3 regions of the Leifsonia sp. A12D58 genome follow, and region 1 is predicted to be linked to each of the others. Evidence: predicted binding sites of a transcription regulator. Region 1 holds the regulator's gene; each other region holds the start of a gene.
What was found. The regulator HrcA, encoded in region 1, represses chaperone genes, less so after heat shock. The targets are predictions, from matches to a motif close to TTNGCACTCGNNNNNNNCGAGTGCNAA.
Positions count from the first base shown of each region.

Region 2: ACMT3I_RS01630 (Hsp20/alpha crystallin family protein) is a predicted target of HrcA. The motif match lies at 1,666-1,692, and genes of this name have one in related genera.
Region 3: groL (chaperonin GroEL) is a predicted target of HrcA. The motif match lies at 5,124-5,150, and genes of this name have one in related genera.

Region 1 covers NZ_JBLJAT010000002.1:178,038-184,767, forward strand. Annotated here, with positions in the region: gene ACMT3I_RS06690 (16S rRNA (uracil(1498)-N(3))-methyltransferase) at 1-751, opposite strand, end outside; gene dnaJ (molecular chaperone DnaJ) at 760-1,869, opposite strand; gene hrcA (heat-inducible transcriptional repressor HrcA) at 1,920-2,942, opposite strand; gene ACMT3I_RS06705 (DUF4870 domain-containing protein) at 3,123-3,587, shown strand; gene ACMT3I_RS06710 (DUF4870 domain-containing protein) at 3,758-4,132, shown strand; gene ACMT3I_RS06715 (iron-containing redox enzyme family protein) at 4,443-5,558, shown strand; gene ACMT3I_RS06720 (glycosyltransferase) at 5,555-6,544, shown strand; gene ACMT3I_RS06725 (CDGSH iron-sulfur domain-containing protein) at 6,552-6,730, shown strand, end outside.
Region 2 covers NZ_JBLJAT010000001.1:316,221-322,950, reverse strand. Annotated here, with positions in the region: gene ACMT3I_RS01640 (phosphatase PAP2 family protein) at 1-571, opposite strand, end outside; gene ACMT3I_RS01635 (NADP-dependent oxidoreductase) at 627-1,544, opposite strand; gene ACMT3I_RS01630 (Hsp20/alpha crystallin family protein) at 1,777-2,226, shown strand; gene ACMT3I_RS01625 (phosphodiesterase) at 2,464-3,396, shown strand; gene ACMT3I_RS01620 (stealth family protein) at 3,353-5,137, opposite strand; gene ACMT3I_RS01615 (DUF488 domain-containing protein) at 5,345-5,716, opposite strand; gene ACMT3I_RS01610 (thioredoxin domain-containing protein) at 5,716-6,730, opposite strand, start outside.
Region 3 covers NZ_JBLJAT010000001.1:205,110-211,839, forward strand. Annotated here, with positions in the region: gene ACMT3I_RS01005 (glycoside hydrolase family 35 protein) at 1-679, opposite strand, end outside; gene ACMT3I_RS01010 (substrate-binding domain-containing protein) at 810-1,838, shown strand; gene msrB (peptide-methionine (R)-S-oxide reductase MsrB) at 1,891-2,292, opposite strand; gene ACMT3I_RS01020 (DUF3263 domain-containing protein) at 2,603-3,004, shown strand; gene ACMT3I_RS01025 (LytR C-terminal domain-containing protein) at 3,007-3,573, shown strand; gene ACMT3I_RS01030 (cold-shock protein) at 3,750-3,953, shown strand; gene ACMT3I_RS01035 (DUF3048 domain-containing protein) at 4,023-5,075, shown strand; gene groL (chaperonin GroEL) at 5,193-6,730, shown strand, end outside.

The sequences.
Region 1 (6,730 bases):
GATTGAGCGTTGCGTTCAGGATGGCAAGAGCCGCGGGTCCGGCGGTCGATGTGCGCAGCACGGTGTCGCCCAGGCGCACCTGGGTCGCGCCGGCAGCTTCGAGCTGGGCCAGCTCCGATGGCGCGATGCCGCCTTCGGGTCCGACGACGAGAACGATGTCGCGCTCGGCCTCGCCCTGCGTACCAGCCGCAGTCGCGTCGAACTGGGTCAGGCGAGCGGATGCCGTCGGGTCGAGCAACAGCATCCGTGTCTCGCCGGCCAGCTTCACCAACTGCTTCGTCGTCGTCAGATCTTCAACGACGGGAAGCCACGGCCGAATCGACTGCTTGCTGGCTTCACGCACGATGGTTGCCCAGCGCTCACGCCCCTTGGCGATCTTGGCGCCCTCCCAACGGGAGATAGAGCGTGCGGCGATCCACGGAATCACGCCGTCGACGCCGAGCTCTGTCGCTGCCTGGATGGCCATCTCGTCGCGATCGCCCTTGGCAAGGGCTTGAACCAGACGGATGCGCGGGGTCGCCGCAGCGTGCAGCGTCGCCTCGTCGACACGAAGCGTCAGCTCGCCGGGCTCGGCGGTGACGACGGTGCCTGAGACGATCAGACCGTGCCCGTTTCCGAGCAGCAATGACTCGCCGGGGCGTACACGGCTGACGGTGACTGCATGCTTGGCTTCGCTGCCGCCGATGCTTACGAGCGCGCCAGGCGCACACGCATCAGGCTGGAGCGACTCGTCCAGGTAGAAATGGGCCATCGACGCGCCTAGCCGAGGAAGCGATCGCGCAGTTTGGCGAAGAGTCCCTGCTGGAACTGGCTGAGCTCAGGGGCGTGCCCCTTGTGCCTGGCCGCGAACTGCTGAATGAGCTCTTTCTCCTTGTGGTCAAGCTTCGTCGGTGTGACAACCTGGATGCCGATCTTGAGATCGCCCCGGCCGCTGCCACGCAGCTTGGTCACGCCACGGTCCTTGACCGTGATGATCTCTGCACTCTGCGTTCCCGGCTTCAACTCGACCTCGAGGTCACCATCGAGACCCTTGATCGTTGCGGTCGTCCCGAGGATTGCATCGGCCATCTGCACTTCGAGCGTGCACAGCAGGTCGTCGCCGTTGCGGCTGAAGACGTCGTTGTGGCGCACCTTGATCTCAAGGTAGAGGTCACCGTTGGGTCCGCCGGCAGGTCCGGCTTCGCCGCTGCCCGGCATCTGCAGGCGCAGGCCGGTGTCGACACCTGCGGGGATGTCGACGGCAACAGTGCGGCGGGCGCGGACGCGGCCCTGACCCTGGCAAGTCACGCAGGGCGTGGCGATGATGGTGCCGTAGCCTCGGCAGGTGCCACAGGGGCTTGACGTCATCACGTTACCGAGCAACGAACGAACCGCGCGCTGGATGCTGCCGGTTCCGTGGCAGATGTCGCAGGTGACCGGCGAGGTACCCGGCTGGCAGCAGCTGCCGTTGCAGGTCTCACAGACGATGGCCGTGTCGACCTCGAGATCGCGGTGGGTGCCGAAGATGACCTCGTCGAGGTCGATTTCGACGCGGATGAGTGCATCCTGGCCGCGTTCGCGACGCGAGCGGGGTCCGCGACCGCCACCTCCACCGCCTCCACCGAAGAACGTCTCGAAGATGTCCCCGAAGTTACCGAAGTTACCGCTGTCGAATCCGCCACCGCCCTGGCCACCCATGTCGTACTGCTGGCGCTGCTTGGGGTCGCTCAGTACGTCGTAGGCGTGTGTGACGAGCTTGAACTGTTCAGAGGCCTCTGCGCCGGGGTTCACATCGGGGTGCAGCTGTCTGGCCAGGCGTCGGTATGCCTTCTTGATCTCGTCGATCGTTGCGTCTTTTGAAACGCCCAGGACTTCGTAGTGGTCAGCCAAAAGCGGCTCTCCTTGTTGATCTGTCGTACGGGAAAATTGGAAATGAAAAGCTAGTTCTCGCCGAGGTGGCGAGAGAGGTATCGGGCAACGGCGCGAACCGCAGCCATGTTGTTCGAGTAGTCCATGCGGGTCGGGCCGAGCACACCGAGCCTGGCGAGGTCGCCGCCCGACGAGGTATATCCGCTCGTCAGCACCGAGGTCTCCCCGAGGCCGAACGATGCGTTCTCGCGCCCAATGCTCACAGACACACCATGCTGGTCTGATGCCATCTCGCCGAAGAGACGAAGAAGGACGACCTGCTCCTCGATTGCCTCGAGTACCGGGAAGATACTGCCGCTGAAGTCTTCTTCGGTGCGCACCAGGTTTGCAGCGCCAGCCATCACGAGGCGGTCGTGGCGGTTGGCCCCGACCTGTTCGATCAGAGTGGCGACGATCGGGTCAAGCAGGTCGCGCACAGGAACGGGACCGAGGCTCTCGGCCTCTCGCAGCGCGTTTGCCGCCTCGGCCATGCTCAGTCCGCCGACTGCGTGGTTGAGAGCAGACCTGACCATGCTGAGCTGCTCTTCATCCACCACGCGCGGCAGATCAATGACGCGCTGCTCAACTCGGCCCGAATCGGTGATCAAGACAGACAGCACCCGGCGGTCGGTGAGCGGAACCAGTTCGATGTGGCGCACTCTGGCGCGAGACAAGGACGGGTACTGAACCAGGGCAACCTGGTTCGTGAGCTGGGACAGCAGGCGAACACTGCGGGCGAGTACCTCATCGAGGTCGGATGACTGACCGAGGAAAGTTTCAATTGCCGTGCGTGCAGCGGGCGACAACGGCCTCACATTGGCCAGGTGATCGACGAACAGCCTGTAGCCCTTGTCGGTGGGGATCCGGCCCGACGAGGTATGGGGCGCTGCGATGAGTTCTTCCTCTTCAAGCAGGGCCATGTCGTTGCGGATGGTCGCGGCTGAAACACCGAAGGAGTGACGGTCGACGATCGATTTCGATCCAACCGGCTCGCGTGACGCGACGTAGTCCTGGACAATCACCCGCAGGACTTCAAGGCTGCGTTCGGACACCATTCAGCTACAGCCTCCCTCTTCACTCGGCACGCGTACAAGCATTAGCACTCGCATTGACTGAGTGCTAATCATATCGCGTCAACCTGAGGCTTCTTTGATTGCCATGGGGAGTTTCACGGCAGTAGCGTTGACTGTTACAGCGCGTTGCGTGTCCACGTATCCGCCTGAAGGGCATTGATCATGACTGATCCACATGCACAGACTCCCCCTGATCCAAGCGATGGCGCCGGGCAACGAGACGCCAATCCGCAGGCCGCACGCGATTACGGGCAGCCACCCTCGACTCCGCCGGCACCGCTCTCGGCAATGGATGACAAACAGTGGGCATCATTTGCACACCTGGGCGGCATCCTGGGGTTTCTGCCGTCGCTCATCATCTGGCTGGTGTTCAGGGACCGCGGTTCGTTCACCAACGTTGAGGCTAAAGAAGCCCTGAACTTTCAAATCACCCTGGGGATCGGGTATGTCGTGATCTACATCGCCACCTTCGTTCTTGGCGTCATCACGTTCGGTCTGCTCTCGTTCCTCAGCAACCTCATCTGGGTGCTGTGGATCATCGGCGTGGTCTTCTCAATCCTCGGCTTCATGAAGGCGAAAGACGGTTTCCACTATCGCTATCCGTTCGCCATCCGCTTCATTAGTTGAGCGGCTCACGGTGAGCTGTCGCCCGCTTTGCCTGCAGGCCGCTCACCTGGACAAAAACTAAACACTCGCACAGCCGCGATGCGCGACATCGTTCCAGTGGCTACTGTGATCACTGCACGTCATCTCATCGTCCTCAGCCCGCGCGATTCAAGCGCCAGAAAGGAATCATCATGTCTGACGCACCTCCCCCTCCTGCCAGCCCGTACCAGGGTCCCAGCCAGCTCAGCCCCGCTGACGAGAAGCTCTGGGCGACGCTCGTACACATCGGTGGCATCTTCTTCGAGTTGCTGCCCGCACTGATCGGCTACCTCGTCCTGAAGGATCGTGGCCCGTTCATCCGCCAGCACACCGCTGCGGCGCTGAACTTCCAGATCACAATGCTGATCGGCTACATCATCGGGGCCATCCTGTCGCTCATCGTGATCGGCTTCCTGATCATGTTCGCCGTGTGGGTAGTTACAATCATCTTCAGCATCCTGGCTGCCGTCGCAGCCAACAAGGGCGAAACGTACGTCTACCCGCTGTCAATCAAGTTCGTGAGCTAGTCACGTCACTTCGCGTCAGCGAACAGAACCGCCTGCCAGGCTTGTCCTTGGCAGGCGGTTCTGCGTTAAGCGCAGGTCTTCACCAGTCGATCAGTTGAGCGTGTTGAGCGTGTTGAGCGTGGTCTCACCGTGGCGAATTCCGCGACCGCCGCAAAATGGGCGCGGGATATTGCGGCTGGCGCGCGAAAAAGCCCGCGCCAGCCGGAATATTGCGCGCCCAGCTGATGTGAAAGCTCACCCACCGACCAATGCATCGCGCCAGACACCAACCGGGGTTGACCATTCCTGATGCCAGATGAACTCTAGGGGCATGGACACCCCAGGCAATCAGGCGACAGAGGCATGCCCCACCGCGACCTCCCCCACGTTTCACTCGAGAGGCCCACTCAGTCAACGACTCCTCATCGCTCTGGCTGGCCGCCCGTCGGCCGAAGCCCCCGAGCTGGCCGACTATCTGGGCGACATAGAACGCTCATTGGCAACCACTGCCGATGTTCTTCGGGACGGTGATCTGCAACTCACGCTCTTCATGCTCTACGGGCTGTTCTACGGAGACGTCGGCGATGTCGAAGACGGATGGGAGTGGCATCCGGTGACCCTCGCTGCACGCGCTGCTATCGAGGAGAGGTTCGAGCGGGAGTTGCGCGAACGCGTGCAGGTTCCATCGCTGCCGGCGACAGAGGCCGAAGCTGTTGCGGCCGCCCTGTTTCGTCTGACCGGCAAGGAGTCGGGGCCAAGCCTCGCGCGCTTCATTGCCCAGCGGGCGACAGCGAACCAGCTGGTGGAGTACGTGATCCATCGTTCCGTCTACACGCTCAAGGAGGCCGACCCGCACTCGTGGGCTATACCGCGCCTCACCGGCAGGCCAAAGGCAGCCCTCGTGGAGATTCAGGCTGATGAGTATGGCGGTGGTCGAGCCGATCGGATGCATTCAGTGATCTTCGCCCGCACCATGAGAGGACTTGGACTTGATTCTCGCTACGGGCAGTACGTCGACCAGGTGTCCGCGCTGACGCTGGCGTCGATGAACATGATGTCGATGTTCGGTCTCAATCGTCGTCTGCGCGGCGCTATCGCCGGACACTTGGCTGCGTTCGAGATGACCTCGTCAATTCCGAACCGTCTCATCGGCAACGGCTTCCGTCGACTGGGTTTTGGTTCTGACGTCACTGACTACTTCGACGAGCACGTTGAAGCGGATGCCGTGCACGAGCAGATTGCCGCTCGCGACCTCGCCGGGTGTCTAGCCGAGGATGAGCCAGCCCTCCTGGCCGACATCTTCTTCGGCGCGAGTGCCTGCCTGGCTGTCGACGGGCTGGCAGGGCAGGAAGTCCTAGCGGCATGGACCTCAGGGCGTTCCTCCCTGCGTGTTCCGCTCACCCCGCTGGCCGCTGCCGCATCTACTCTCACTCCCTCGATACCGTGAACGCGCCCCTGCGTGCCGACTACGTGCTGCCGCTGCTCTGGCGGGATGACAGCGGAACAGACGAGCTCACCGACTACCTGCGCACACTCAGCGGATGGATCGCCGTCACCGTCGTTGACGGGTCGCCCGGCGGCATGTTCGACGACCACCACGGCCGGTGGTCTGGGTTCGTTCGGCACGTTCGTCCTAACCCGTGGCCAGGCAACAATGGCAAGGTCGCCGGTGTCATGACTGGCCTGTTTCTGGTTGACGGTGACCGCGTGGTCATCGCCGACGACGACGTGCGTTACGACCTGCCTGCTCTCAGCCGAATCGTCATCGCGCTGGACAACGCCGACGTGGTGCGCCCCCAGAACTACTTCACCAGCCTGCCCTGGCATGCCCGCTGGGATACCGGGCGCACACTCATGAACCGTGCGCTCGGCGCCGACTACCCCGGCACTCTCGCCGTGCGGCGGGAGCTCATTCTGGCGGTCGGTGGATACGCCGGTGATGTCTTGTTTGAGAATCTTGAGCTGATTCGCACTGTGGCCGCGGCTGGCGGCCGCGTGATTCGGGCCGACGACCTTTTCGTCGGCCGGATGCCACCGTCCGTCGGCCATTTCGTTGGCCAACGCGTGCGCCAGGCCTACGACGACTTCGCCCAGCCACTGCGTCTCGTCGCCGAGTTGTCACTGCTGCCGTTGGCGCTGTGGGCACTCAGTCGACCGCAGCGGTTGCTCGGCGGCGTCATCCTGGCCTGCGCCCTGGGCGAGTACGGACGGCGGCGATCCGATGGCGCATCAGTCTTTCCCCTGACCGGTGCGGCCTGGGTGCCGCTCTGGATGCTGGAGCGCGCTATCTGCGTGTGGCTGGCCGTTGGTCTACGCCTGCTCGGTGGGCCCCGATATGGAGCCGGACGACTTCGCCGTGCCGCCACCCCAGTACGGCGGCTTCGGGCGTCGCGGGAGCCCGTGGCGACGCAGGCAGCATGGACACCGGTGTGAACGACGGATGAACGACGAGATGAACGACGAGGCGAACGACGAGATGAACGACGAGGCGAACGACGAGGCGAACGACGAGGCGAACGACGCAACGAGCGAGGCGGCGGCACAACCGACGAGCGGCGATCGGCCCGGGGGGCTGCATCCGCTCATCTTTGTGTGCGCGGATGGCCCCCTTCTTGTCCG
Region 2 (6,730 bases), on a different contig from region 1:
CCCAGAAGGCGACCACCAGCAATGCCGCAATGACATCGCTCGGCCTGTGCCACTGGTTGGCGAGAGTCGATGCCCCGGCAATGACCGTGTATGCACCGCCCAAACCGGCGACGATGGGCCGTGTCCTGGCGCTGGAAACCAGAAAGACCGCCAGAGCGGATGCCGCGGCCACCGTCGTATGCCCCGAGGGGAATGAGTTGTCAGCGAAGCCCTCAACCCCCAGGTCCGGACGCGTCAGGATCGCATATTTCAGGATCTGCGTCGAGGCAGCTGCGGCCGCGGCAGCGGTCAGGGCGACGACGAATGTGGTCCAGTTCTTGCGCACCAGGACGATGACCACAGTCAATACGAAGCCGATGACTCCCGAGATCGCCGGCAGGGTGTCAAGCAGTCTTCTCGTGAACGGGGTGACGCTGCGCCAACCAAAATCCGCGCCGTTATATGCCAGCTGATCGATCAGCTGCCCGCTTTCGGTGCGCACGAAATAGAGGTACAACATCGTGAACGCGGCAACGATGCAGGCGCCGGCAAGTAGATACCTGCCGGGGCTGTTCGTCGGATTCTGGCGCACCTAACAACCTTCGCACACCACGATAGAGGAACTTTCCATACGGGCGACGCGGGCCTCACACCAGGCTGAGCACAACCTTGCCGCGCACATGCCCCGTCATGAGGTGCTCGTATGCATCGCGCACGCGTTCGAGGGGGTAGACGCTGTCGATAGGGAAGACGAGGTCGCCTGACGCGATCAACTCGGCGATTTTCTCGAGCTCTGGCAGGGCTGCTTGGGCACCGCCGACTCCCTGGATTCCGGCATCGGTGCGGTGGCCCCTGGCCGCGATGGTGTTGATGCGATTGCCCGGCACGCCGAGCTTCAGGGCAGCATCGATCGTTGCGGGCCCGTTGTTGTCGAGTGCGGCGGTGAGGTGCGGCGCCACAGCGCGCACCCGATCAACCAGACCCTCGCCGTACGCGACCGGGATGATGCCGAGTTCGCGCAAGAATTCATGGTTGGCTTCGCTCGCCGTGCCGATCACCGTCGCCCCGGTGCGCTTGGCCAGTTGCGCTGCAAGCACCCCGACTCCGCCGGCCGCAGCGCTCACGAGGACGGTGTCCTTCCGAGTGAGGTCAAGCGAGTGCACTGTTGCCCACGCCGTGCGTCCCACGATGTCGAGCGATCCCGCTTCGTCCATACCCAGGCCGGCGGGCTTGCGAATCACCTTGTCCGCATCGATGATCACGAAGTCGGCCTGAGCGAACATCCGCCTTCCGCCGAGCACCTCGTCGCCGAGGTCGAAGTCGACCACGCCGCTCCCGATCTCGTCGACAACACCCGCGAAGTCATTGCCGTTTCCGCATGGCGGTACAGCGTGATAGGCCGCAGCAGTCGGACCTCCGTGCAGGATCTTCCAGTCGACCGGATTGAGGCCCACTGAGTGGACCTGCACCCGGATCTCCCCTGCCGCGGGTAACGGCGGATCCTCATGCACGATGTGCAGCACGTCGATGCCACCGAATTCGTCAAAACGCACGTAGCGAGCCATGTCGCACAGCCTAGGCAGTGCGCCCGATTCCGGCTAGGCCGATGCGAGTCACCGTACAACGCGCCATCAGACTCCGGATTGGCGGCGTCGCTGAGAGCCGACTGAGAATTCGTCAGCTCCATTGGCGGGCAACAATCACGGGTGTTAAATTGGACATAGTTGAGTCAAGTCGACTCAACTTTGAAAACTTTGATCACGAGTCGGGCCACGGCCCGAAGCAAGGGAGTAGAAAATGGCATCGAACTTTGACCCACTTCGCGACCTCGACCGTTTCGCAGGTGCCCTGTTTGACAACCGACTCGGACCGCGTCGGATGCCGATGGATCTCTACCGCGACGGTGACGTCTACGTCCTGAGCGCCGACATGCCCGGCATCGATCCTGGCTCTGTCGACATCGACGTTGACGGCCAGCTGCTCACCATCCGCGCTGAACGCACGCTTGCCAACCACGAGGGCGTCAAGTGGATCACCCGTGAACGCCAGGCCGGCTCGTTCCTGCGCCAACTCAATCTCGGCGAAGGAATCGACATCGAGAAGATCAGCGCCACTTACGCAAACGGCGTGCTCAGCATTACGCTCCCCGTCAGCGAACGGGCTCGCCCACGCAAGGTGAAGGTCGAAACCAACATCGGCGAAGACACCCTCTCTGTCAAGGAGAGCCACAAAGACGTTGCTGACTAAGAACGGTTGAGCAACTCAGAGCGGTTGAGTAACCACAACAGCGCACTGTGTGTCGCACATAGTGCGCTGTTTCACGTCACCGAAGGTAGCTTTTTACCCGCACATGAATGTCGGGCGTACAGTTCCAATACGCGTGGCGTACACCAATCGTTCAAGAACGCGTGATCGAATATCGGCAGTACCGTAAGTGCGCGCGCGACGAGTTCGCACTTGTGAACGAATGGAAGCTCTGTGAGCATGCGAACGGCCGAATACCCCAGGCCGGACCATTTCCTTATCCATGTGAGTGACACGCACCTCCTTGCCGCAGGCAATCAGCTGTACAACTCGGTTGACAGCACCAGACACCTGGTCGAACTGTTCGCCGAGCTAGAGACATCCGGCTGTAGACCTGAGGCCATCGTCTTCACCGGCGACCTCGCCGATCGCGGCGAGCCCGGCGCATACGACAGGCTCAGGGAAATCGTGGAACCCGTTGCCGAACGCCTCGGTGCGCGCGTGATCTGGGTGATGGGAAACCACGATGACCGTGCAACTTTCCGTACGGCCCTGCTCGACGAGAAGCCGACTACCAGTCCGATCGACAGCGTGACCGAACTCAACGGACTGCGGATTATCACGCTTGATTCCACAGTGCCGGGAGCCCACCACGGCGAGGTGACACAGGCCCAGCTCGACTGGCTCGACAACATCCTGGCCGTGCCTGCACCTGACGGCAGCATCCTGGTGATGCACCACCCGCCAATCCCCAGCGTGCTTGATCTTGCGGTATCGGTCGAACTGCGCGACCAGGGACCGCTCGCGAGCGTGCTCCGGGGAACGGATGTGCGCAGCATTCTGGCCGGACACCTGCACTACTCCTCGACGGCGACCTTTGCCGGCATCCCGGTGTCAGTGGCATCCGCCACCTGTTACACCCAGGATCTGACAGTGCCTGTCGGCGGAACACGCGGTCGCGATGGCGCCCGCGCGTTCAATCTCGTGCACGTCTATCCAGACACAGTGCTGCACTCGGTCGTTCCGCTCGGCAGTTACGCCGCCCTCGACTACATCGACGCAGAAGAAAGCGCGCGCAGACTGGCAGAGGCCGGCATCCGGATCATGCCGGCCGGAACCATATCTGCGTTTAGGGAGCCACCGATGACGCGGCCGATCCGCGTTCTGAATTGAGCAGCTCCACGGCTTCAGGCTGAAGCGCGCCACCGGGCTGCTGGGTAGCCAAAGACTGCGGCTCATCCTTCTCCCACGGCGCGGGGAACGGGAAGTACCGCTCAAGGAATTCGGTGACGGCCTCGCGACGGACCTCGTCTGAGATCTCGGGGAAGCTGCCATCGTTCAGGCAGAACATGTCTTGGTCGCGACGCTTGCGCAGCTTGTCCATCTGGCCGAGCGCACGTTTGAGCGTTGTCTCGACGTATAGCGAGCGAGCCTGTGCCTGCGTCACCGCGCGTCCGGTCATCAGCGCGTAGTAGTGGTACAGCGAGTTCGTCACCGAGATGTCGGTCGACGAACGGAACCGGCTGGCGGCAGTGCGGGCGAAGTCGTCGGGGAACTCCGCTTCGAGTTCACGCATCACGCTCTTTCGCAACGGGGCAGCAGTGTGCTCCAGGTGCCTGGTCGTCACCTTGCCGAAGCGCTCATGCAGCAGCGCCCTGTTGACGCGGGCCGCGTTTTCGAAGCCGCTGCGGAATGGTTCGTTCTCCCCCAGGCCGATGCGCGTTGAGGCCTCGATGAACTTGGAGACACCGCCGGGCGAAAAGAACAGGTCTGGTCCGATCGGGCGGCCGAAGAACATGTCGTCGTTCGAGTAAAGGAAGTGCTCTGCCAGCCCCGGGATGTTGTGCAGCTGGCTTTCGACGGCGTGCGAGTTGTGGGTCGGCAGCACGCTCGGGTCTGCGAAAAACTCTTCGCTACGCATGATGGTGACCCTCGGGTGGTCAGCGAGCCATGCCGGCGCGGGTGAGTCTGTCGCGATGAAGATACGGCGGATCCACGGGGCGAACAGGTAGACGCTGCGCAGTGCGTACTTGAGCTCGTCGATCTGGCGGAACCTGGCGTCGGAATCGTCGCCCTCCCCCACCACGTATGCCTGCATCCGCTTGGCGCGCTCGCGCTGGAAATCGCTGGATGAACCGTCGACCCAGGAGAACACGAGGTCGATGTCGAAGCTCACGTCGCTTGCGAGGTCGTCGAACATGCTCTGGAATGTGCGCCACGTGCGACCGTGCAGCTCGACAGTCATCTCACGAGCTTCTGCGCGGGGAAGCGTTGTACGCATCACGGCGTTCTCGACAGGGGCGATGATCTCGTCGTCTTCGAACCGCCAGAGCTCGAACTGGAACGCGGTTTCTGCTCCGTAGCGCAGACGGCCGATGGGCTCGATCCGCGGCCGATACACACGGAAGACGTTTGACGATCGGTAGGTCATCAGGCCGTCATCGGCGAGGAGTGCAGAGCCAGACTCATCCGCGTGGGTGTCGCCGTTTGCCTCGATAGTGACGGGCCGCACGTAGAAAGGTTCGTTGGCGAACTCCTCGGCAAGAACCCTGGTGATCTTCTTGCGCTTCGATCGATCGACGGCAATAGCCAGGCGACCGCCGTCGCCGCGAACAAGCAAAAACTCGATGTCGGCGCGGGTGAGCGCGTCGTACACGGCCACCAGATCGCTGACCATCGACTCATGGGGAGTGAAGTGTCCGCGCGCGAGGGTTATTTCACCCTTACGCACCACCACATCGTCTCGATCAAAACGGCGAGTTCTCGCATCTGTTGCAACGAGTACCAGCTCGGGCTCCCGACTGAGCGAAAGCACGGGAATTGCCCCGGTATCGCTGCCAGCAGAGTCAACCTTGCGGAAGCCGTCGCCGTCGCCCTGGAGCGAATTGTCGTCTGATCGATCGATGGGTGCCATGGTCCTCCTGGAAATGGAATCACGTAATTCGGAGCACTGAAATATGTGCTTGAAGTGGATGCGTTCGCTGCTGAACGTCGGCGCTTGGCCGCTGTGGGCTATCCCGGTGCCCGGCTTTAATGCCGGAAGAACACCAGTGGCGCTTGGCTCAGTCTATGCTGCAGTCGCAGGATTTCCGACAGCGAAAATATTGAGAGTATTCGCAGGCTATTCATTCAGGAAATCAGCAAGGATCCGAGCGTGATTCACCTTCGGATCATGGGCTGCATAGAGCAGCGTTGTGGGCTTGTCCGCGTCGTCGTTCTGGGCGATCAGACCGGCAAGGGCAGCGACTGCAGCGACGCTCTCCGGCCGTTCGGTGAGCTCGGCTCGATACCGGGTAGCGAACTCCTGCATCCGTTCCGGATCGTGGTTCCACCAGGTGCGCAGGTCGGGGCTCGGTGCCACGTCCTTCACCCAGGCATCAAGGTGTGCGTCTTCTTTCTTCACGCCTCGCGGCCAGAGGCGATCGACGAGCACACGGCATCCGTCACTGTCTGCCGGTTCATCGTAGATTCGTTTGATCTGTACGTCGCTCATCATTCAATTGTGCTGTCACCGACAGCCGTGGCCAAGCCGCGGGCCAGTCCGTCGGGATCGGTGACCGGAAGTCGACAGACGAAGTCGTGGCAGAGATAGGCGGTGGGCAGCCCTCGAAGCGAGGTGCGTCCCGCGCAGAGTTCGAAACCGGCATCCGCCCACAGGGCAGCCTGCGCGTCAGTGACGATGACACGCACGGTGACGCCGACAGACATCCGGATGCTCGCGACGAGACCATGTGGATCGCTCACCGCTGAGCCAGCGTCCGGTGACACCACGACAAGCTGACGCCCAGGCTCTGTGAGCTGTGTCATCACGGCCAGCGCAGCGCCAAATGCCAGGGGTCGCTCGGGAGCAAACGGCGCAAGCACAGACATCGCGCGCTCGGCAGCCTCCCGGTAGCGGCGCTCTCCCGTCAGCTCGAACAATCGTCTGGCTGCATCGGCCGTCGCCGAGATCCCTGACGGGTATGCCCCCTCTGACGGGTCGATCTGCACGGCGAGACCCTGGGCGGCCAGGATCGGGTCTGCCCCTCCCGGAACCCTGAAACGCAGGTCGGCATCGAGCGTGCTGTCGACGAGGCTCCTGGCGGTATCCGCGTAGTGCACCTGCCCTGTCGCCATGGCGAGGTCGAGGAGCCCGTTGGCGAACATCCCGTAGTCCTCGAGCGTTGCACGCGCCGACGAGAGGCGGTTGTCGATCGATGCCCTGGCCAGCTGCTGGTCAGAGCCGAGATGGTGCTCAAGCACGAAGTCTGCTGCTGCACTGGCTGCGTCGATCAGTGCAGCGTCGGCGAATGCGAACCCGGCGTTCGCGAGGGCGCCGATCGCCAACCCGTTCCAGCCGGTGAGCACCTTCTCGTCCCGTGCAGGTGGTGTCTGCTCGGCTCGATCCTCGGCTTCCAGTGCGTAATAGCCACCCTCGGTGCGCTGGCCGTTCACTGCGCTTTCGGAGTCCTGCGCACTGGCGAATCCGCCACCGGGCAACCGCATGACCTCTGTCAGGAAACGCGCA
Region 3 (6,730 bases), on a different contig from region 1:
CGGCCACGCCGGTGCCGAATGTGAAACTTGGCATGGCGCCGTCGATCGAGCCGTGTGCCTGCATGCCTTCGGTGATGCCGTCTGCCGTCGTCAGGAGTTCGACGATCCCGTGCTGACGCAGCAGGTCACGCTGGTGTTCGAGGTGTTCATGATCGGAGCCGAACGAGCCGTACTCGTTCTCGACCTGCACAGCAACGATCGGGCCGCCGTATGCAGCCTGAAGCGGTACCAGGCGGGGGAGGAGCGCGTCGTACCAGGTGGCAACGGCTTCGCGGTATGCGGGGTCGCTGCTGCGTACGCTGCGCGTGCGTCCGGTCAACCAGGTGGGCAGCCCGCCGTTTGACCATTCGGCACAGATATAAGGACTCGGGCGTACGTAGACGTCCAGGCCGACCTCGCCGGCTAAGCGGATGAATCGCTCGACGTCGCGCCATCCGTCGAATTGAGGCGCACCCTCGGTCTCTTCATGGAAGTTCCAGGCGATATAGGTGTCGACAGTGTTCGCGCCCATGGCTGCAAGGCGGCGGAGTCGGTCTTCCCACTGGTCGGGGTGCACCCTGAAGTAGTGCACTGCGCCGGCCAGCATTCGGTGTGGTCGCCCGTTGCGCAACATGACGCTGTCGCGATATGTGAGCGCAGCTACTGAATCGACGCTGATAGTGCTGTCGGTCGCGACCATCCGCGGCCTCCCTAGTGTTGCGGGGCATGAAGTCCCAGTGCGAAAATGTTTGCGCTCACATTATCTCCCATTTGTGTCACCACGTGTGCGGTTTCGCCAGTTATCTGTGAACGCTCACTACACTGGGCAGATGCCACGTCGTTCTCAGCCGGACCGGGCACCGAACCAAGTTGATGTCGCACGCGCTGCTGGCGTGTCGACCCAGACGGTGTCCCGCGTGATCTCAGGGAACCCGAATGTGCGCCCAGAGACGGCGCAACGCGTATTGGCTGCAGTCGATGCCGTCGGATACAGGCTGCACGCCGCCGCGGCATCCCTGGCATCCGGACGCAGCCGCACCCTCGGCGTCATCACCATCTCCTCTGCCGAGTATTCGACAAGCGCGATCGTGCTCGGCGTAGAAGCTGTCGCTTCAGAAGAGGGCTATGCCGTGACCTCGGCCGGCGTTCCCCACCACTCAGCGCCGGCGTCGTTCGCTGGGGCATTCGACCGCCTGGAGCGTCAGGGGGCCGAAGGCATCGTGATCCTCGCGCCCGTCGGTTTCCTCACAGAGGCGCTCGGCACGCGTACTGAGCGCACGCCGACAGTCGGCCACCGGCAGGCGGGAGGCGTCGGCACCGATGTGCTCGTCGATCAGCGAGCAATCGCCCGCGCCGCCACTGAGCATCTGCTCGATCTCGGTCACCGCACCGTCTGGCACGTTTCAGGTGACGAGTTCTGGCAGGAGTCCAACGCGCGCCGTGAGGAATGGGAAACGGTGCTCCGCGAACGCGGGGTGACCCCGCCGCCTGTGATTCCCGGTGATTGGACGCCGGAATCCGGGTACAGGGCAGGGCGCACTATCGCGGCCATCCCAGACGTTACGGCGGTGTTCGTCTCCAGTGACGAGATGGCATTCGGTGTCATCCGGGCACTTCACGAGGCCGGTCGTATGGTTCCGGATGATGTCTCGGTCGTCAGCGTTGACGACATCGCCCTCGCCGCTTACGCCGCGCCGGCGCTCACCACCGTTCGTCAGCCGTTCGAGGAAGTGGGACGCGCGGCAGCGACCCAGGTGATCGACATGATCGAGAAGCGGGAGTCACGTCCTGCTCCGCAGCTGCGTGCTGAACTCATCGTCAGAGCATCGACGGCCCCGCCGCCAGCGCCGCGCGCATAGACGGAACCGTCGCTCTCAGATCACAGTGGCCAGTAGCCGATAGCTTGCCGCGTTACTCGGCTTCCTTGAAGTTCAGCGAGATCGAGTTCATGCAGTAGCGGTCACCTGTCGGTGTACCGAAACCATCGTCGAAGACGTGGCCGAGGTGTGATCCGCAGTTCGCACAGCGCACCTCGGTGCGCACCATGCCAAGCGTGTTGTCTTCGATCAGCTCTACCGCTTCAGGGTTGACTGATTCGTAGAAGCTGGGCCAGCCGCATCCTGAGTCGAATTTGGTGCCGCTCTTGAAAAGTTCTGCGTTGCAGGCGCCACAGGTGTAGACACCCGCACGGCTCTCATCAAGCAGCTCGCCGGTCCAGGCGCGCTCGGTAGCGGCGCCGCGCAGCACGGCGTACTGATCGGGGGTCAGCTCCTCGCGCCATTCGGCGTCAGACTTCTTTACCTCGTAGTCCATCCTGCATCCCTTCATCCGCCGAGCCGGAACAGCCGACTCGCACTTACAACAAGCCTAAACTCGCCGGAGCCGTGCCACATTCCGGTGCGCCGCAATGGCACGGCAATTTCCCATCCCGCGAGATCGGAGTTGTGGTCGTTATGGAGCACTCATAGTCACCACGACTCCGATTTCGCGGGGTCACGCAGCGTCGGCGCCGAAATCGACGCGCACAGTGCGGCATCCACGAACTCACAGCCGCGCCCAAATAGGATGACGAAGAACGCGCCATCTGGCGCAGCGCACCCGCGGGCGACAGAGGAGGCAATCGGTGCAGAACGCAAAGGATGCTGAACGCGTCGCGTCATCGGTTGCGGACGGCTCATCAGAACCCGATGGTCATTCCCCCTCAAGTCGTGCCGCTGGCACTGGTCTGTCCGAGCGTGATCTGGCGGTACTGGCCTTTGAGCGACAGTGGTGGCGCCACGTCGGTGCCAAAGAAGAAGCCATCCGCTCTGAGCTTGGTCTTTCGTCCGCCCGGTACTATCAAGTGTTGGGCGCGCTCATAGAAGAGCCGGCCGCACTTGTCCATGATCCGATGCTGGTTAACCGATTGCAACGGATGCGTGAGGCCAGAGCCGAGTCACGCGCGCGTCGATCAATCACTCCTGATCAATCAACGCCGGTGCCTGCTGACCGAGTGACCACCCTACCGAGGACTGAATCAGACTGACGATGCCGAAAAAACCACCGAAAGACCGCTTCGACTCACTGCAGGGCACCACTGAACGCGTCGGAGCCCACCGCACAACAGGGAAGAAGGGGCGAGGCTGGGTCACCCTGGCCTGGGCCCTTGCCGCCACTCTCGTTCTCGTAGGACTGGGCGCTATCGGCCTCCTCGCGCTGAACAATCGTCTCAATTTCGAGATGCCGGGTACGACTCCCAGTACGACAGCTCCGGTCGAAGCAACGTCAGAAGCCCCCGCGCCGCCGGCAGTGGAGCCCACACTCGACCCGAGCATCAGCATCACCGTGCTGAACGGCACGCCGGGTACCGGCGTTGCCGCCGCCGTCGGCCAGACGCTGACGGATGCCGGCTGGAGCGTTGGCGCAACGTCGAACGCGAGCACTGAAGACGTTCCGACCACTGTCGTGTACTACTCAGATGCCTCGTACGAGGGTGCAGCGCTCGGCGTTGCAAGCGCCATTCCCGGCGCAACGACTTCGCTGTCTCCTGACTTTGCCGAGAGCGACGCGGCGATCACCGTCATCGTCGGCAACGACTACGTACCGGCCGGTTGATCCCAACCTGCCGGATGCGGATCCTTCTCGCCACGAACCGTCGGCGGGTCGAACGCATTAACGCTGTGTAAATTGTTGCCATTTCGCGATGTTTAAGGTGGTCACAGCCCTTTTGTTTTCGTGGCGTTTCGCTAGTATCTGGACTTGGAAATGTACCAAGCACCTGGGAGTAACACATGGCGAACGGCACCGTTAAATGGTTCAACGCTGAGAAGGGCTTCGGCTTTATCACAGTGAATGAGGGAGGGCAGGACGTGTTCGTCCACTACTCCGCCATTGACATGAATGGCTACAAAGTACTTGAAGAAGGACAGCAGGTCGTCTTCGAGGTCGGAACGGGTGCAAAGGGCCCACAGGCTGAAGCGGTGCGTCCGCTCTAAATTCGTGATTTTCGGGGCACGCCCCACCTGATGCCGTCCGGTTCTCCGGGCGGCATTAGTGTGTGGGGCGTGACTCCGATCCCCGCGGCCCCCACTCGTTCACGTCTCGCCGTCTCGGTGCTGGCCGTGGCAGTGCCCATCGTCCTGCTTCTGTCAGGGTGCGTGGCCGACAAGTCATCCGCTGCGCCGCCATCGTCCACTCCACGGCCGACCCGCACGGCCGAACCGGCCGTCACGCTTGCACCATTGCGGGGAACGACCGTCGACGTCGGCAGCCTGGACACCCCATCACTCGCGGCAAAGATCGACAACCACAGCGACGCTCGGCCGCAGATCGGGCTGGAACGCACCGACATCGTCTTCGAAGAATTGGTCGAGGGTGGGCTCACCCGCTATGTCGCGGTCTGGCAGTCGGATGTTCCCGACCTCGTCGGCCCGGTCAGGTCGATCAGACCGATGGATCCAGACATCATTGCCCCACTCGGTGGGATCGTCGCCTATTCGGGTGGACAGGAACGATTCATGGAGATGATGGAGAGCACCGCTGTCGTCAACGCGGTATTTGACTACGACGAGGCCGGGCTGTTCTATCGCATCGAGGAGAAGGACTCCCCGCACGATGTCGTGGTGAAGGCGACCGAACTCATCTCCCAGCACGCCGACCTGGCACCGCCGAGACAGCAGTTCGAGTATTCGGCGTCAGCCGCTGACTCCTCAGCGATGGTCGGCGGCAGCCCGACGGGAACGATCGACGCCCGGTTCTCCGACTCGCGCTGGCCCAGCTGGACCTGGTCGGCAGCCGACACCGCCTACCTTCGTGCGCAGGAGGGTGAGCCCGACTTCGACAGTGCCGGCAACCAGTTGAGGTCAACGAACGTCGTCGTGCTGCGCGTCGACATCGACTGGACGTACGGCGAGGTTCCGAAAACGACGTTGGTCGGCTCGGGAGAGGCCTGGATTTCTACCGGCGGGAAGTCAACTCACGCGACCTGGGTGAAGGGTGCGCAGGATGCCGCCATCCGGCTGCTAGACGACAACGGTGTCGTGATCAGACTCGCACCAGGCAACACGTGGATCGAGCTGGTCCCGATCGACGAAGGCTCAGTTGAATTGCTGCCGTAGCGGCCCGTCCTTTACTTGCACTCTCGGCATCAGAGTGCCAGAATCGACTTAGCACTCTCGTTATTTGAGTGCTAACCCATCACTTTTTGGAACGTCCGGGAGGGACGAGAAACACACATGGCAAAGATCATTGCTTTCAATGAAGAGGCCCGTCGTGGCCTTGAGCGCGGCCTGAACATCCTCGCTGACACGGTCAAGGTCACCCTCGGCCCGCGCGGACGCAACGTCGTGTTGGAGAAGAAGTGGGGCGCTCCCACGATCACCAACGATGGCGTGTCCATCGCTAAGGAGATCGAACTCGACGACCCGTACGAGAAGATCGGTGCTGAGCTTGTCAAGGAGGTCGCCAAGAAGACTGACGACGTCGCAGGCGACGGCACCACGACCGCAACCGTTCTGGCTCAGGCACTGGTTCGCGAAGGTCTGCGCAACGTTGCAGCCGGCGCAGACCCGATCAGCCTGAAGCGCGGCATCGAGAAGGCGACTGCAGCAGTCATCGCCGAGCTCATCGCCAACGCCAAGGAGATCGAAACCAAGGAAGAGATCGCGGCTACCGCTTCCATCTCTGCCGGTGACGCCGAGATCGGCGCAATCATCGCCGAGGCGATCGACAAGGTCGGCAAGGAAGGTGTCGTCACCGTTGAGGAGTCGAACACATTCGGCACCGAGCTTGAGCTCACCGAGGGCATGCGCTTCGACAAGGGCTTCCTGTCGGCATACTTCGTGACCGACCCCGACCGTCAGGAAGCGGTCTTCGAAGACCCCTACATCCTGATCGTCAACTCCAAGGTCTCGAACATCAAGGACCTCCTGCCGATCGTTGACAAGGTCATCCAGACCGGCAAGCAGCTCCTCATCATTGCTGAGGACGTCGATGGCGAGGCTCTGGCCACGCTCGTTGTAAACAAGATCCGCGGCATCTTCAAGTCCGTTGCCGTCAAGGCTCCTGGCTTCGGCGACCGTCGCAAGGCTCAGCTGCAGGACATCGCAATCCTCACCGGCGGACAGGTCATCTCTGAAGAGGTCGGCCTCAAGCTCGAGAACGTCACCCTCGACCTGCTTGGTAACGCCCGCAAGGTCGTTATCACCAAGGACGAGACGACCATCGTCGAGGGCGCTGGAGACGTGGAGGCAATTGCCGGCCGTGTCGCCCAGATCCGTGCCGAGATCGAGAACACCGACAGCGACTACGACCGTGAGAAGCTCCAGGAGCGTCTCGCGAAGCTCGCTGGTGGCGTTGCAGTCATCAAGGCCGGCGCGGCAACGGAGGTTGAGCTCAAGGAGCGCAAGCACCGCATCGAAGATGCAGTCCGTAACGCTAAGGCAGCTGTCGAAGAGGGCATCGTCGCCGGTGGTGGCGTTGCGCTCATCCAGGCTGGCAAGACCGCATTCGAGAGCAAGGCAGTTCTTGACCTCGTTGGCGACGAGGCAACCGGTGCGAACATCGTCCGCGTTGCAATCGACGCTCCGCTCAAGCAGATCGCACTCAACGCTGGCCTCGAGCCTGGCGTTGTTGCAGACAAGGTGCGCAACCTGCCCGTCGGACACGGCCTCAACGCCGCGACCGGTGAGTACGTTGACATGATCGCTGCCGGAATCAATGACCCGGTAAAGGTCACCCGCTCAGCATTGCTGAACGCATCGTCGATCGCCGG